Regions from separate parts of the Anoxybacillus sp. B2M1 genome, predicted to be linked through region 2. Evidence: predicted binding sites of a transcription regulator. Region 2 holds the regulator's gene; the other holds the start of a gene.
What was found. Region 2 encodes CtsR, which represses protease genes until heat stress. Its sites were predicted from a motif close to ATGGTCAATAAAGGTCAAACA; they were not measured.
Positions count from the first base shown of each region.

Region 1 (7,811 bases), 1.1 Mb from region 2:
CGAAGGCCGAACGTTTTCTGATGAAGTTGGCCAAAAAGCTGCTCAAACAACCGAACCGCTTCTGCAAGCGTACAAGCGTGATACCGGTGAGCTGCTCATCGATGCAAGTTGCCCTCTATACATAGACAGCACAGGCAAGCGATTAAATTTGCGAATGGGCAGATTATCTTATCAGCCTACTTTGCAAATTCAATTAGCATGTCTATCGGCCATTCCGGCCACCATCAGCTTTTTTATCGCTCAACTGCTCTCTTTATCGCCATTATTCATTTGTAGCTTAACGATCGTAATCAGCCTTATTCTCCATACCTTCCTTTATCGAGCGATCATCAAAGAATGCCGCCACTGGTACTATGTCACTCGCACCGTTTCGTCAGGAAATCTTGACGTGCAAGTACAGACAGTTCAAAAACGAACGATATTTCATCAAATTGGGTATGAGCTTAACAAAATGATTCTAGGTATGCGCACGATTTTAGCAGAATTAGCCAAAGCTACCCAAACCGTAAGCAAAGTAGGCGAGCAGCAAACAAATGAAACGAGACGCCTTTCAGAGTCGTTTGACGAAATTGCCGCTGCGATGGAAACATTCCGCGAAGGGGCAAAGCAGCAAACCGCATCAGTAGGACATGCCAATCAATTTGTCACTAAAATGCTTGAAGAAGTATGGGATATGCAAAAAGAGTTTGAAAGCGTTGTTAACCATGCGAGAGAAGTAACGGAATCGATGCGCGAAGGAAGCCGCTTGCTTGAATTGACAAAAGAGCAAATGGATGGGATGCAGCATGATATGCAAGAGACGGCTTCGCTCATCTACTCCGCTTCTCAAGAAGCCAATCAAGCCGTGGGAATTGTTTCGGCCATTACAGCGATTGCCAAGCAAACAAATTTGCTTGCGCTAAATGCTTCGATTGAAGCATCAAGAGCTGGAGAAGCTGGAAAAGGATTTGCCATTGTCGCTCAAGAAGTCAGAAAGCTGGCGGAAAACACTAACACCTTTTCCGCACAAATTTTATCTTCGTTGCAAGATATGAGGCATTTGCTAGATCGTGCAGTGGAAGCGGTTCAGCAAAACGGGCAAACCGCTGCCACCACTATGCATTCCTTTTTAAAAACAAATGAAGCGATGAAATCATTTTTGCAAGTTTTTTCACAAATGAATGACCTGCTGCTGCGTAGCCGAAATCATGTGGAGCAGATTACGAACCATGGTGATGAATTAAAACAAACGATCGAAGAAGTGCATAGCATTGCTAAAGATTTTACCAATATGGTTCATGAAACAACTTCAGGATTGGAACAGCAAACCATTGCCATTCATGAACTGGCCAAGGATGCCGCTGTTTTATCCACCTCTGTTCAACAGCTGCAACAAATCGTCACCCGCTTCCAGCATGCCTAGTTTATACTAACCGTTTGTCGAACGCTTCACGGCTAAAAACGCCCATTATCTGAGCTGAGCGAATCGCACAAATGCCCTATCTTTTTTTAAAACCAAAAGGCTTGGCTGCACCGCCAAGCCTTTCATTTTTTTGAAAAGCAGATTTTTGCCGCATCCTATTTTTGCGTCTGAGGAATTTTGCGAAACAAAAGCAAAACAAGAAACAAAAGACTGATATATCCAAACAAAGGATATAAGAATGAGAGCAAAGATCCGTAGCGAAATGAACTGATCGTATACAAAATCAAAAACAAAATCGCCAAAAACAACGTCGAGGAGAATGCCTGAAACTGTCGCTGCAGCCCAAATACTCCCCCAATGATGGACGTAAAAATCTCGCCATAAATAACGAATAAATACAACCAATAAAAATACATAAAAAACGTGCGAACAATTTCAGCCATAGGAATTTCATAACGCAATACATGCGGAAAAGACAGCAAAACAAAGTGGCTGCTCAATAAAATGCTCGTTAGCAATATCCCGCCAAGCAGCGCTCCCCACTTGACCACTCGATCGTCCTCTGCTTCAGAGGCGAGCGGAACAAGAACCGGCTGCGCCATCGCTAAATTAAAGGCCGCATAGGAAAGAGGCGAGAAAAAAGCACTCCAAGAGGAAGGAGAGGAGCTAGAAGGACCGCACCATTCTCCCCCAAGCAGTAATTTCCCTAAAAGCACAAAGCTAAATAGGATCATCATCGGAACAACGAACACATTCACGGCAAATAAGCCTTTCGCATCATAAAGCATCACGGCAAACACAAGAACGATCGTTGCCAGCATCCCTAGAGGCTTCGGCAATCCGAGCTGCTCCTCAAATAACGCTCCTGCTCCTGATAGCATCACAGAAGTCACGCCAACAATCATGATCGTCATAATGAACGTAACGAATGTGCTGGCCGTTTTGCCAAACAAATAATCATTCAATTGCTTGTACGAGGAAGCACGCAGCGCTCTCGCCATCATCATCATCCGCATTCCTAGCCATGCAAACAGCCAACCGCTAACCAAAACTCCCATCGTTCCAATTTTTCCGTATTGTGTAAAAAAAGCAATAATCTCTTTTCCTGTCGCAAATCCTGCTCCAACGACAGTTCCTACGTATACAGCGGCAATCTGCCAAGCTGCCAGCCATCTTTTAATCATTTTCTTCCCCCTGTCTCTCTTCCCTAGCTTATCGTGGTAATCCATTATTTATTGAAAATACAAGCTCACGAGGCTGAGCACCGAGCTTTTCTCCCCTCTCCTCAATCAAAGCTTCGAGCCCAGCAATCCAGCCGTTAGCCATCGCCCTAAACGCTATCTCCATTTCGATTGCAGGCTGCTTATAAGCAATGGCAGAACAGTGTGGAATGAGCCGTCGATTTGGTTTGATCAGTTCGCTAATATGCTTGGTTATATATATGAAAAAAAGGACAAAGAAAGACGAAAAGAAAATAGAAAAAAGGAAGCCTTTGGGGCTTCCTTTCTATTGAACCATCACTTGCTTTACTTGATGTTCATGCAATTCGTTCGTTTCGACATGCACTTTAACTGAAAACGTTCCCTTTTCTTTAAATACTGTTTTCGCCTGGTATTTTCCACTGCCTTGTTCATTCGCATCGATAAACTCATGCTTCATCTGGTCCTTCCAGATTTCAAAACGAACTTTTGCCGCCGTAAGTGGCTGGTCATTATACACAATATCGGCAACAATTGGTTCCTCCTTGTTGACTGTAAACATCTGTGGATGCAACGTTACAGCCACACCAGCAGCATCGTCATGGTGCGAATGGTCAGAACCGCTTTCTTCATGCTCCGATGCGGAACCAGCATTGTCACCTACAATCACATCTGTTTTGGGCATATTATGCATATTGCGAGCTGTAACATGGGCCACAATGGAATATGTTCCTGCCTCGGTAAATGTTTTTTCAATAGCGTATTTTCCGTTTCCTTTGCTCTTGGCTGAAATCATTTCATGCTGGTCGTTTCCCTGCTTCCAAATTTCGAACTTCACCTCATCCGCGTCGTTCACTTTTTCCTTTCCATATGTAACAATACAAGCGATTTCTGTTTTTTTCTGAAGCTCAATTGGCGACTTCACATCTATTTTTACATTTAAAATGGCAGGTTCATCAGCCGATTGATCTTTCGTTTGGCCACATGCCGAAATCAATAACACCACCATCATGGCAAGCATCAAGCGAATATAAACTTTCATCTTCACGTTCCCCCTCTTTCTTCTCTCATTGTCCACTATATCACACCTCTTTCTAGCTACAAATCATTGTTCACATTTTTTTCAAAAACATTTCACCAATCGCACAAAAAATTTATAAAAACCTCTTGAAAGTCAAAAAAGGTCAAATTATAATAAAGTTAAAGTCAAATATAGTCAAAGTCAAAAAAGGAGGTTATGCCTCATGCTTTGCCAATTATGTCATCAACACAAAGCAACCGTATTCGTTCAGATGCAAATTAATCATGAAAAAAAGCAGCTGCAGCTTTGTCATGAGTGCTATACAAAACAAAAACAAGAATTGACCATTCCAATGAATTTTGAATTCGGAACATTTCCATCCATTCCGCTAGATTCGTTCTTTTCAGGAAACCTGGCGGCCGATTCAGCATTCTCTTCTTCGGCAAATCCAATACCAATGACGCCATCGCACAGAGGCGGCGGCTTTTTAGATCAATTTGGTCGCAATTTAACCCAGCTAGCAAAGGCGGGATTGATCGATCCAGTCATTGGCCGCGACCAAGAAATTGAACGAGTCATTGAAATTTTAAACCGGCGCAATAAAAACAATCCTGTGCTGATTGGAGAGCCGGGTGTCGGAAAAACAGCGATCGTCGAAGGATTAGCCTTAAAAATTGCGGAAGGACGCGTTCCAGAAAAACTGTTAAACAAAGAAGTATATTTGCTTGATGTCGCTTCTCTCGTAGCCAATACTGGCATTCGCGGACAATTTGAGGAGCGAATGAAGCAGCTCATTGCCGAACTGCAACGGCGAAAAAATATTATTCTTTTTATCGATGAGATTCATTTGCTAGTCGGAGCCGGCTCTGCTGAAGGCTCCATGGATGCAGGCAATATTCTGAAGCCAGCTCTTGCCCGCGGCGAACTTCAGATCGTTGGAGCAACGACATTAAAAGAATATCGACAAATTGAAAAAGATGCTGCTCTTGAACGTCGCTTCCAGCCTGTTATTGTTCATGAGCCAACAGTGGACGAAGCCATCCATATTTTAAAAGGAATTCAAGAAAAATATGAACAATTCCATCGCGTAAAATATACGGATGAAGCGATTCAAGCGTGTGCAGCTTTATCGCACCGCTACATTCAAGACCGCTTTTTGCCGGATAAAGCCATTGATTTATTAGATGAGGCTGGCTCAAAAGCCAATTTACGCATTGCTGCAACAGATGAAAAAAATATTCAACAACGATTGGCCTTTTTAGCGAAGGAAAAAGAAAAAGCAGCGGCGGAAGAAAATTATGAACGCGCCGCTCAATTGCGGGCTGAAGAGCTCCGATTAGAAAAGCAGCTGCAAAACCAGCAAGCTGATGAAACACCGATTGTTGATGTTGCTGATATTCAGCAATTAATCGAAGAAAAAACGGGCATCCCTGTCGGCAAGCTCCAAGCTGACGAAAAAACAAAAATGAAGCAGTTGGAAGAAAACTTAGCGAAAAAGATCATTGGACAAGAAGAAGCGGTGAAAAAAGTGGCTAAAGCGATCCGCCGCAGCCGGGCTGGACTAAAAGCGAAAAACCGGCCAATTGGCTCCTTCCTCTTCGTCGGCCCAACAGGAGTCGGTAAAACAGAGCTGACAAAGACGCTGGCAGAGGAGCTATTTGGTTCAAAAGACGCCATGATTCGTTTAGATATGAGCGAATATATGGAAAAGCATTCTGTATCGAAATTAATCGGTTCACCTCCTGGCTACGTTGGACACGAAGAAGCGGGACAGCTAACAGAAAAGGTGCGCCGCAATCCTTATAGCATGATCTTGCTTGATGAAATTGAAAAAGCCCATCCTGATGTGCAACACATCTTTTTGCAAATCTTAGAGGACGGGCGTTTAACAGATAGCCAAGGCCGCACAGTTAGCTTTAAGGATACCGTTATTATTATGACAAGCAACGCCGGTGTTACCGATAAAAAAATTACAGTCGGCTTTGAAAAAGAAAATCGCGTTGGCCAAACAAGCATTCTCGACTCTCTAAGCGCGTACTTCAAACCGGAGTTTTTAAATCGCTTGGATGCCATTATTGAATTTAAAGCGCTGCAAAAAGAGCACATGCTACAAATTGTTGAGTTAATGCTTGCTGAGCTGCAAACAACCTTAAAAGATGAGGGCATTCAGCTTGAAGTATCGCAGGAAGCGAAGGAAAAGCTTGCTGAAATCGGCTACCATCCTTCATTCGGAGCTCGTCCGTTACGCCGGGCCATTCAAGAGCATATCGAAGATCAAGTGGCTGACTTACTTCTTGATCAGGATAAAGTGAAAAAAATTCAAATTACAGTTGAAAACGAGCACATCGTCGCCCGATCAATAAATTAAAGAAGAGGCTGTCTCAAAAGGGCATTCAAACATCCTTTTTGAGACTAGTCTCTATTTTTTATTTCTCTGTGGAATCCAGGATTTCTCTTTCATTTTATTGTGTAGGAACAGAAACAACTGTTCCTTTCTTCCTATAAACCATCCCTTCGGCGAGAGCAATAATCTCCTCATTATCATTCAAAACAACAATCCGGTATAATCCGAGACGATGTGGGTCCGTTTCTTCCTGTGCAACGGCTATCAGCTTTTCGCCCACGACGCTCGCTTTAATGTAATGCATGGTCATCGTAATTCCAACAGCGATTTGATTATGGGAATTGCTGGCGCAGGCAAAGGCTATATCCGCTAAAGAAAAAATCGCACCACCATTTGTGCTTCCATTAAAATTCAACAAATGGTCTTTAATTTCCATTGAAACTTGCGCATATCCTTGTCTAACTTCATCAATAGAAACACCTAAATATCGAGCGAAAGGGTCTTCCTTCATCTTCTTTATAAGTTCTTCCATCATTTTTTATTCACCCCGCTAATTATAATAGATGAAACTTACCCTTTTAACCTTTATATCTTCAATATGAAGCTCGTGTCGTTTTTGTATCCTAACAACGAACCGCTTCCAGACCCATTTATTAGTCTGAAAGCGGTGTCGTTCGAGCTTTTATCACGTGAATCCATAGCTAAAGGCAGATCCACAGCTTTCTCTCATTTAGCAACTTTTCAAAGACCATTCAGTAAATCTTCACATTTCATTTATAATTTCAATTAAATTCCTGAATATCAGAAATATAGTTACGCATACGCTCCTTGTCTCCTCTTTCATCCCCATTAAACACGGATTCAAGCATAGCACTTATTGGTCCTTACTATATATCATCTAACTCCATGTTTTACATCACAATAATAAAATTATTCGCTTTCTTAATTCTCAAGCAGCGTCCATTTTCCATCTTTGACAACAGCCATAACCATGCTATCGGAAGTTAAGCCATTGTGATCATCTGGAGAAAAAGTAAACATGCCTGTTGCCCCAACCCAATTCTTCACTTTGTTTTCTAAGAAATCACGAATAGACTCGCGATCATTGGCACCGGAACGCAATGCCTCAATGACAAGCATTATATTATCATGCCCATATGCTCCAAAGTTGGTTGGTTCATTCCCATATTTTTCAACATATGCTTTGTGGAAAGATGTGATCACTTCGTACTGAGCATCATCTTTAGGAATTTGCTCAGGAAACAATAGCTTTCCTGTGGGAATAACAACGCCTTCCGCTGCATCCTTCGCTAAATTAATGAAATTTTGATTTGCTATACCATGGCTTCCGATCATCGGTATTGCCATATTCAACTTCTTCATATTACTAGCAATCACCGCAGGACCTGGGTTTGTTCCCCAAACTACAACCGCCTGCGCTCCTGAACTTTTAATACGCGTCAGCTGTGCACTCATATCTGGATCTTGAGTGTTATAGCTTTCTTTTTCTGTAATTTCAATATCGTATTTTGAAGCCAATTTTTCCAATTGCTCTAATCCGCTAGTTCCAAATGAATTTGAATCTGTTAGCGTACCAATTCGGTTAATGCCTTGTTTGTTAAGGTACTCATAAATTCTTTGAACAGCATGAACATCGGAATGCGGTGTTTTAAAGACCCATTTAGATTCCTGTACAGGGTCGATAATATGAACACTTGCTCCTGCTGAAATCATGGGAACTTGATTCTGCATAGCAATTCCTTTCATCGCCAAGCTTTCGCCACTTCCAGACGATCCTAAAACCACTAGCGCCTGTTCATCATGAACAAGACGATTCATCTCTTG
Region 1 covers NZ_CP015435.1:1,467,787-1,475,597, forward strand. The annotation lists gene GFC28_RS07095 (methyl-accepting chemotaxis protein) at 1-1,402, shown strand, start outside; gene GFC28_RS07100 (YkvI family membrane protein) at 1,558-2,586, opposite strand; gene GFC28_RS07105 (FixH family protein) at 2,909-3,643, opposite strand; gene GFC28_RS07110 (ATP-dependent Clp protease ATP-binding subunit) at 3,846-5,990, shown strand; gene GFC28_RS07115 (PaaI family thioesterase) at 6,085-6,501, opposite strand; gene GFC28_RS07120 (ABC transporter substrate-binding protein) at 6,909-7,811, opposite strand, start outside.
Region 1: a site for CtsR is predicted at 3,772-3,792, ahead of GFC28_RS07110 (ATP-dependent Clp protease ATP-binding subunit). Genes of this name have one in related genera too.

Region 2 (7,811 bases):
AATGGAAAATAAATTCATCAACTCATGGCGTTTCTTAAATCCTACCTGAAATCCTAAATAACCAAGCAAAATCGTTAAAAAAACTGGCAGCACGGTATTAACGACTTGAAATTGAAATGCTTTAAGCGGCATCACCACTAAAAATGCAACAAATAATCCAAAAATTAACCCTAAGCTTCCAAACAAAATATCTGTGACAGGCGCTTTTACCAGAGATTCTTCAATCCAGTGAATTAAACCCACTACATAATCAACTAGCCAAAAAGTCATGATAAAGAAAATAAGTGCTCCCAAAATCGCCAGCATATATGGATTGTTAAAAAATGAAAGATGATGGATATTCAGCAGTCGAAATATATTCGGAAGAAAAATAATTCCTAAGGTCCCTCCGACGACTAAGAAAAATAATTGGACTACTCTCTTTAACATCATACTTTCACCTCCTCAACTACATTATAAACAGTTTCCAATGTTTGAAACCAATGATAACACAGTTTTTAATCTTTTTTAAAAATTTGATACATGTTTGTAACGTTTATTCATACAGATTTTCTGTCTCCTAACGTGTATTCCAACGCTTCAGCGACATGAGACACCCCTATAATTTCCACTCCTTTTGGCGCCAGCCATCCTCCCAAATTATTTTTTGGAATAATAATACGATGAAATCCAAGCTTTACTGCTTCTTGAACTCGCTGCTCGATACGAGAGACTCGACGTACTTCTCCTGTCAGCCCCACCTCTCCGATGATGACATCTGATGGATTCGTCGGCAGATCGCGAAAGCTAGAAGCAATGCTTACAGCGATGGCTAAATCAATAGCTGGTTCATCTAATTTGACTCCCCCGGCTACTTTTAAATAAGCATCTTGGTTTTGCAGAAGCAACCCAACTCTTTTTTCTAGTACAGCCATCAGCAATGATACGCGGTTATGGTCAATTCCCGTCGCCATTCTTCTTGGATTGCCAAAGCTTGTTGGGGAAATTAACGCTTGAATTTCCACGAGCACGGGTCTTGTGCCCTCCATTGACGCTACTACCGTTGATCCTGCCACTCCGCTTGATCGTTCTTCCAAGAATACCTCTGAAGGGTTTTCAACCTCTAGCAGCCCCGTTTCTCTCATTTCAAAAATACCAATCTCATTAGTCGATCCAAATCGATTCTTCACTGCTCGTAAAATTCGGTACGTATGATGGCGCTCACCTTCAAAATACAAAACTGTATCTACCATATGCTCTAAAATTCTCGGTCCAGCAATGGAGCCTTCCTTTGTTACATGGCCGACAATAAAAATCGCAATTCCTTTTGTTTTAGCGATTCGCATCAATTCCCCTGTACACTCCCTGACTTGAGAAACGCTGCCGGGAGCTGATGTAATCTCGGCTCGATAGATCGTTTGAATGGAATCAATTACTACAAAGTCAGGTTGAATTTCTTCAATCGCTTGATGAATATATTCCAAGTCTGTTTCTGATAATACATACAGCTCATTAGCGGAAATACCCAAACGGTCAGCACGCAGCTTCGTTTGCTTGACTGATTCTTCCCCGGAAATATATAGCACTTTATATTGATTCAACGCCAATTGTGCAGACACCTGCAAAAGAATGGTTGATTTTCCGATACCAGGATCACCGCCGATAAGAACGAGAGAACCTTTAACGATTCCGCCACCTAACACGCGATTAAATTCCGCAAGATCCGTTACCATTCTTGGCTCCTGTGCTGTTGCTACGGTTGTAATCGACACTGGCTTGGATATAGAAGAAGGAGCAGTATGAACAAATACTCCCCTTGCTGCTGGTTTTCCTCTCTCAATTTCCTCAACCATAGAGTTCCACGTCTGACAACCTGGACACTTTCCCATCCATTTGGCTGATTCATATCCGCATTCTTGACATACAAATTTCGTTTTCTTTTTCATAACAGCTAATTCCTCTCTATTCGCAAATGCAAAAAGAAGGTATGCGCCAATCTACTTCTGCCGCATACCTTGCTGCCACCTTTTACTGAACGGTTTGTTCTGATAAAACTACAAATTCTCCGTCTTTGACATCTACAATGACTTTTTGCCCTTTTGTGATCGTTCCTTTCAACAGCTCTTCAGATAAGCGGTCTTCAATGTGTTTTTGTAAAGCTCGGCGCAATGGACGAGCACCATATTCTGGGTCATGTCCTTCTTCAGCAATTTTTGCAATCGTTGCTTCCGTCAATTCTAATTCAATATCTTGCTCTGTTAAACGTTTTACAAGCTGATCGGCCATAAGATGAACAATTTTTGCTAAATGTTGTTTTTCTAATGAGTGGAATACAATAATTTCATCAATACGATTCAAAAACTCTGGACGGAACGCTTTTTTCAATTCATCCATGACTTTACCCTTCATGTCTTTATATTTCTGGCTTTCATCTTGAACATTAAAGCCTACATACTTATTTCGTTTCAGGGCATCAGCTCCCACATTGGATGTCATAATCACAATCGTATTGCGGAAATCAACCGTTCTTCCTTTTGAATCTGTTAAACGTCCGTCTTCTAATACCTGCAAAAGAATATTAAATACATCTGGATGTGCTTTTTCCATCTCATCCAATAAAACGACCGAGTACGGTTTACGGCGAACTTTTTCTGTCAATTGTCCTCCTTCTTCATATCCGACATATCCAGGAGGAGAACCAACAAGTCGAGAAGTAGAATGCTTCTCCATATACTCGGACATATCGATGCGAATCAACGCATCCTCATCTCCAAACATCGCTTCTGCCAGTGCTCGTGCTAACTCTGTTTTTCCTACCCCAGTTGGTCCAAGGAAGATAAATGAACCGATTGGACGCTTTGGATCCTTTAATCCTGCACGGGCACGTCGGACCGCCTTCGCCACTGCTTTCACTGCTTCTTCCTGTCCAATCACTCGCGAATGCAAAATTTCTTCAAGCTTTAACAACCGTTCTGTTTCTGTTTGCGCCAATTTCGATACAGGTATTCCTGTCCAGCTAGATACAACCAAAGCAATATCCTCTACTGTTACTTCCGAATTTTCTTGACCTTGCTTTTCTTTCCAAGCGCGTTTTGTTTCTTCTAATTCCTCACGCAAACGTTGTTCCGTATCGCGCAATGAAGCAGCTTTTTCAAATTCCTGACTCTGAACAGCAGCGTCTTTTTCTTTACGAACCTCTTCTAACTTTTGTTCCAACTCTTTTAAATTAGGAGGAGCGGTAAAAGAACGAAGACGCACTTTTGAGCATGCCTCATCAATTAAATCAATGGCTTTATCTGGGAGAAAGCGATCTGTAATATATCGATCTGATAGCTTCACTGCTTGAATAATTGCTTCATCAGAAATCGAGACACGATGATGCGCTTCATATCGGTCACGTAACCCTTTTAAAATTTGAATGGACTCTTCAACAGTCGGTTCATCAACATAAATTGGCTGGAAACGGCGTTCTAGCGCAGCATCCTTCTCGATATATTTCCGGTATTCATCTAACGTTGTAGCACCGATACACTGCAATTCACCACGAGCTAATGAAGGTTTTAAAATGTTTGAAGCATCAATAGCTCCTTCCGCTCCCCCTGCGCCAATGAGCGTATGCAGCTCATCAATAAATAAAATAATATTTCCTGCTTGACGAATTTCATCCATAACTTTTTTCAAGCGGTCTTCAAATTCACCGCGATATTTGGTTCCGGCAACAACTGTCCCCATGTCTAACGTCATGACTCGCTTGTCTCGTAACGTTTCAGGAACTTCATTATTGACAATTTGCTGCGCCAATCCTTCTGCAATCGCTGTTTTACCTACACCAGGTTCACCGATTAATACCGGGTTGTTTTTCGTGCGTCGGCTTAATACTTCAATCACACGTTGAATCTCTTTACTTCTTCCGATGACAGGATCTAAGCTGCCTTCGCGAGCAATGGCTGTTAAATCGCGAGCAAGACTGTCTAGCGTCGGTGTACTCACATGGGAAGCACTGCCTTGGTGTCCGGAAACAGACTCATTGCTTCCCAATAGTTGTAACACTTGTTGACGTGCTTTATTCAAGCTTACCCCTAAATTATTGAGAACACGAGCGGCGACTCCCTCTCCTTCACGAATTAAGCCAAGCAAAATATGCTCTGTACCTACATACGAATGTCCAAGCTTTCTGGCTTCATCCATAGAAAGCTCAATCACTTTTTTGGCACGTGGCGTATAGTGAATCGTTTGCGACACCTCATGTCCTCGACCAATCAATGCTTCTACTTCCTTCTGAATCTTTTCTGGTCCTAACCCCAAAGCAATTAAAGCTTTAGCGGCAATCCCTTCTCCCTCGCGAATCAATCCAAGCAAAATATGCTCCGTGCCAATGTTATTGTGACCAAGACGTACCGCTTCTTCTTGAGCTAAAGCCAACACTTTTTGCGCCCGTTCTGTGAATCTACCGAACATCATTTTCATCACCCTCCATTGCTTTTCGTTCTTCCATTTTTAAACGTTCTCGAATCAAAGTAGCTCGAAGAACATCCCGTTCATTAGGTCTTAATGCTCCGCCAGCATATTGCTGTAAGAATCCCGGCTGCATTAAAATCATCAGCTCATTTAGAATGCTCCGAGAAATGTTTTTAATATACCCTAAATCAATTCCCAAACGTACATCCGATAAACATTGGGCCGCTTCCTTCGATTCGATAACACGGCAATTGGTCAAGATGCCATAGGAGCGAAAGACTCTGTCTTCTAATTGTATGTTTAAAGTTTTGACTAATGCCTCTCTTGCCATTCTTTCCTGAGCAATTAATTGTTGAACAACACTTTTTAAATCCTCCACAATATCTTCTTCTGATTTGCCAAGCGTAATTTGATTTGATATTTGGAATATATTCCCTAAGGCCTCACTTCCTTCTCCATACGTTCCTCGTACCACTAATCCTAGTTGGCTAATGGCCGGAATGATTTGGTTCATTTGCTGTGTTAGAATCAGAGCCGGTAAATGCATCATTACCGATGCTCTTAATCCTGTTCCTACATTTGTAGGACAGCTTGTTAAATAACCTTTCTTTTCATCAAATGCGTAATTGACATGCATTTCAATCCAATCATCCAGCGCATTGGCCATCTCTAAAGCTTCTGTCAGTTGCAGTCCTGGAAATAAACATTGAATACGAATATGGTCCTCCTCGTTAATCATAATGCTTACCTCTTCATTTTCCGACAGCAAGCATGCTCCGAATGGGCAATCTTCCGCTAAATGTGGACTAATTAAATGTTTTTCAACCAATACCCTTTTTTCGATCGTTTGGAGCTCATTCATTTTTAAAAGCTCAAATCTACCAACTACAGGATGTGATTGGCGTGCAAATGTCTGTTCAAATTGCTGTACGATATGCTGGGCTTCTTCGTTGCCAAAAACAGTGGGAAACTGGTAATCTACAATATTCCTTGCAAGCCGAATCCGACTGCTCAATACAATGTCTGAGTCCGGACCTTCTTGGTTCATCCAAGAGCTTACTGCTGTATTCAAAAACTTCTCAAGCGACACAATCAGCCCTCCTCCCCATGTTTACTTACACGTGATTCAAGCAAACGAATTTGATCGCGAACTTCAGCTGCTTTTTCAAACTCTTCTCTGGCAATAAGCTCTTGCAGTTTTTGTTTTAAATGAGCGATTTGTTTACGAATATAAATACTGCCACCGATTCGTCTTGGAATTTTCCCTGCATGAGTAGTATTGCCACTATGAAGTCGTTTCAATATCGGCTGCAGCTGTTTAGCGAATGTATGATAGCAATGAGAGCAGCCAAAACGGCCGATTTTGGCGAATTGATTATATGTCATGTTGCAGCGTTCACATTGCAAAATTTCAATGCTTTGAAATGCATTTTGCTTGGCTCCCTTTGTAGGAGCTTCAAAATTTAATAGACCTGCCAATAAATTTTGCAAAGAGAATCCTGCATTTCCATGAAACATAAAAACGTCCCCGTGCTCTTGAGCACAATGTTCGCAAAGATGAAATTCTGTCTTTTCACCATTGATAATTTTCGTAAAATGCATCGTGGCCGGTCTCTGCTTACATTCTTGGCATATCAAAGATCTCACCTCTTTCTATTTATACTTCAAAGACATTAACATGGCTTTTAACATTCTAGCTCTCAACTCATCTCTTTGAGGCAAGTCAATATATAAAACAGATCGATCCATTACGCTCAGCATAATATTTGCCTCTCGTTCAGAAATGACTTTTTCTTCAACAAGTCGGCGAATAATATCCTCTGCACTCGATTGACTGACATGATGACGAATTAAAGATAATAGCTGATCAATTAATTGCGATTCATTTTTTGTTTTCACTTTTATAATTCGAATATAGCCTCCACCGCCACGCTTGCTTTCTACAATATAGCCTCGTTCCAAAGTAAAGCGTGTATTAATGACATAATTAATCTGTGAAGGAACGCACTGAAATTTATCGGCGATTTCACTTCGTTTAATCTCAACAATTTCTTGTTCACTCATATTTAAAACTTGCTTTAAATATTGTTCGATAATATCAGAAATGTTTCTCACCCTACCCCTCCTTGCTTAGGTAGTTGACTTTGACTATATTTGACCTTAATTTTACTATATAGCAGATATAAAAAAAATGCAACAAACAAGAGCAGATAATCATATGATTGCCGATTTTCCGAATTTAAAACAAAAGCAGTATGAATTAATTCGATAACATATGCTAAAAATCCTTTATATCAAGAAAAAAGTTATAATTATGAAGCAAGGACATATCTCAACATGCCAATGCTCAAAGATCCGTCTTTAAAGCAGTAAACCATTCAACAAAGGAAAACATTCTTCATCAAACGATGGAAACTGGTATCTGCACTTTTTCAGAGTTTTCGCATGTGCAGCAAAGCATATTCAATCCGTAGAATATGTCAATTAAGCTGTTTTTGAATGAGAGAGAAGCACAGGAACCAAGGAGTTTGACGTGGTCATTCACATGATTTAACGTTTAATATGCTCGAGGATATGATATGGGGTGAATAAGAGGTTCAAATTTTAATCAGTGAAAACCAATCGTATCGAAAAAACGAAATGTACAATTTTATTGTGAATATGTCGCAAAGCGCATCATAAATGCATAAAGACATATAAAAACCCACTCACTCCCTTGAAAATCCTATACAGCGACCAATAAGCTCCAAAGAGTGGACATTATGCGTTCTAATTTGATTAAAGAACAGGCATGTGGGAGATCAAATCTCTTTTGAATGCATTCTTCCAATAGATCCATCGGCTTTCTTTGTTTGGCACGCCGTATACAACAGAGAGGCCGCCGATTTTAAAAAGGCATTACTCAGGTGCTTATTTTTAAAAACGTATTTTGCGCTCGATTCGTTGCGAGAGTTGATGTGAGTCCTTCAGTGGTTTGATTATTGTCGCCACCTTTGTGGACTAGCGACGTTCTGCATGTTTCGACGCTTTCTCGTACAAGACAATGGTTTCAAGAGCAAGAGTTTCCGGAATCTCATGCTCAACTGCTTATGCATTTAAGTGTCAAGCAGCCTTCAGCTGTGTGGATTGACAATATGGCACTCCGAAGCAGCCCCTATGATTCTCAAATGAGAGGAAGGATGATGCCCACTCTTATCACTTGTTTAAGGGCTATCAACTTTATACAGGTATCACCGCAGACGAAATCGTAGTCTCCCATATGCTTACACCCCCCAATCGACATGACGCGGCAGTCACGCCAGAGGTTTTTTCAGCTCTCAAAGACTGGAACATTCGGTTTGCTTTAGGAGATGCCGCCTATGACAGCAAGAAAG
Region 2 covers NZ_CP015435.1:2,554,585-2,562,395, forward strand. The annotation lists gene GFC28_RS12460 (PIN/TRAM domain-containing protein) at 1-429, opposite strand, end outside; gene radA (DNA repair protein RadA) at 540-1,925, opposite strand; gene clpC (ATP-dependent protease ATP-binding subunit ClpC) at 2,008-4,440, opposite strand; gene GFC28_RS12475 (protein-arginine kinase McsB) at 4,427-5,527, opposite strand; gene GFC28_RS12480 (protein-arginine kinase activator protein McsA) at 5,530-6,075, opposite strand; gene GFC28_RS12485 (CtsR family transcriptional regulator) at 6,091-6,552, opposite strand; gene GFC28_RS20295 (transposase) at 7,637-7,811, shown strand, end outside.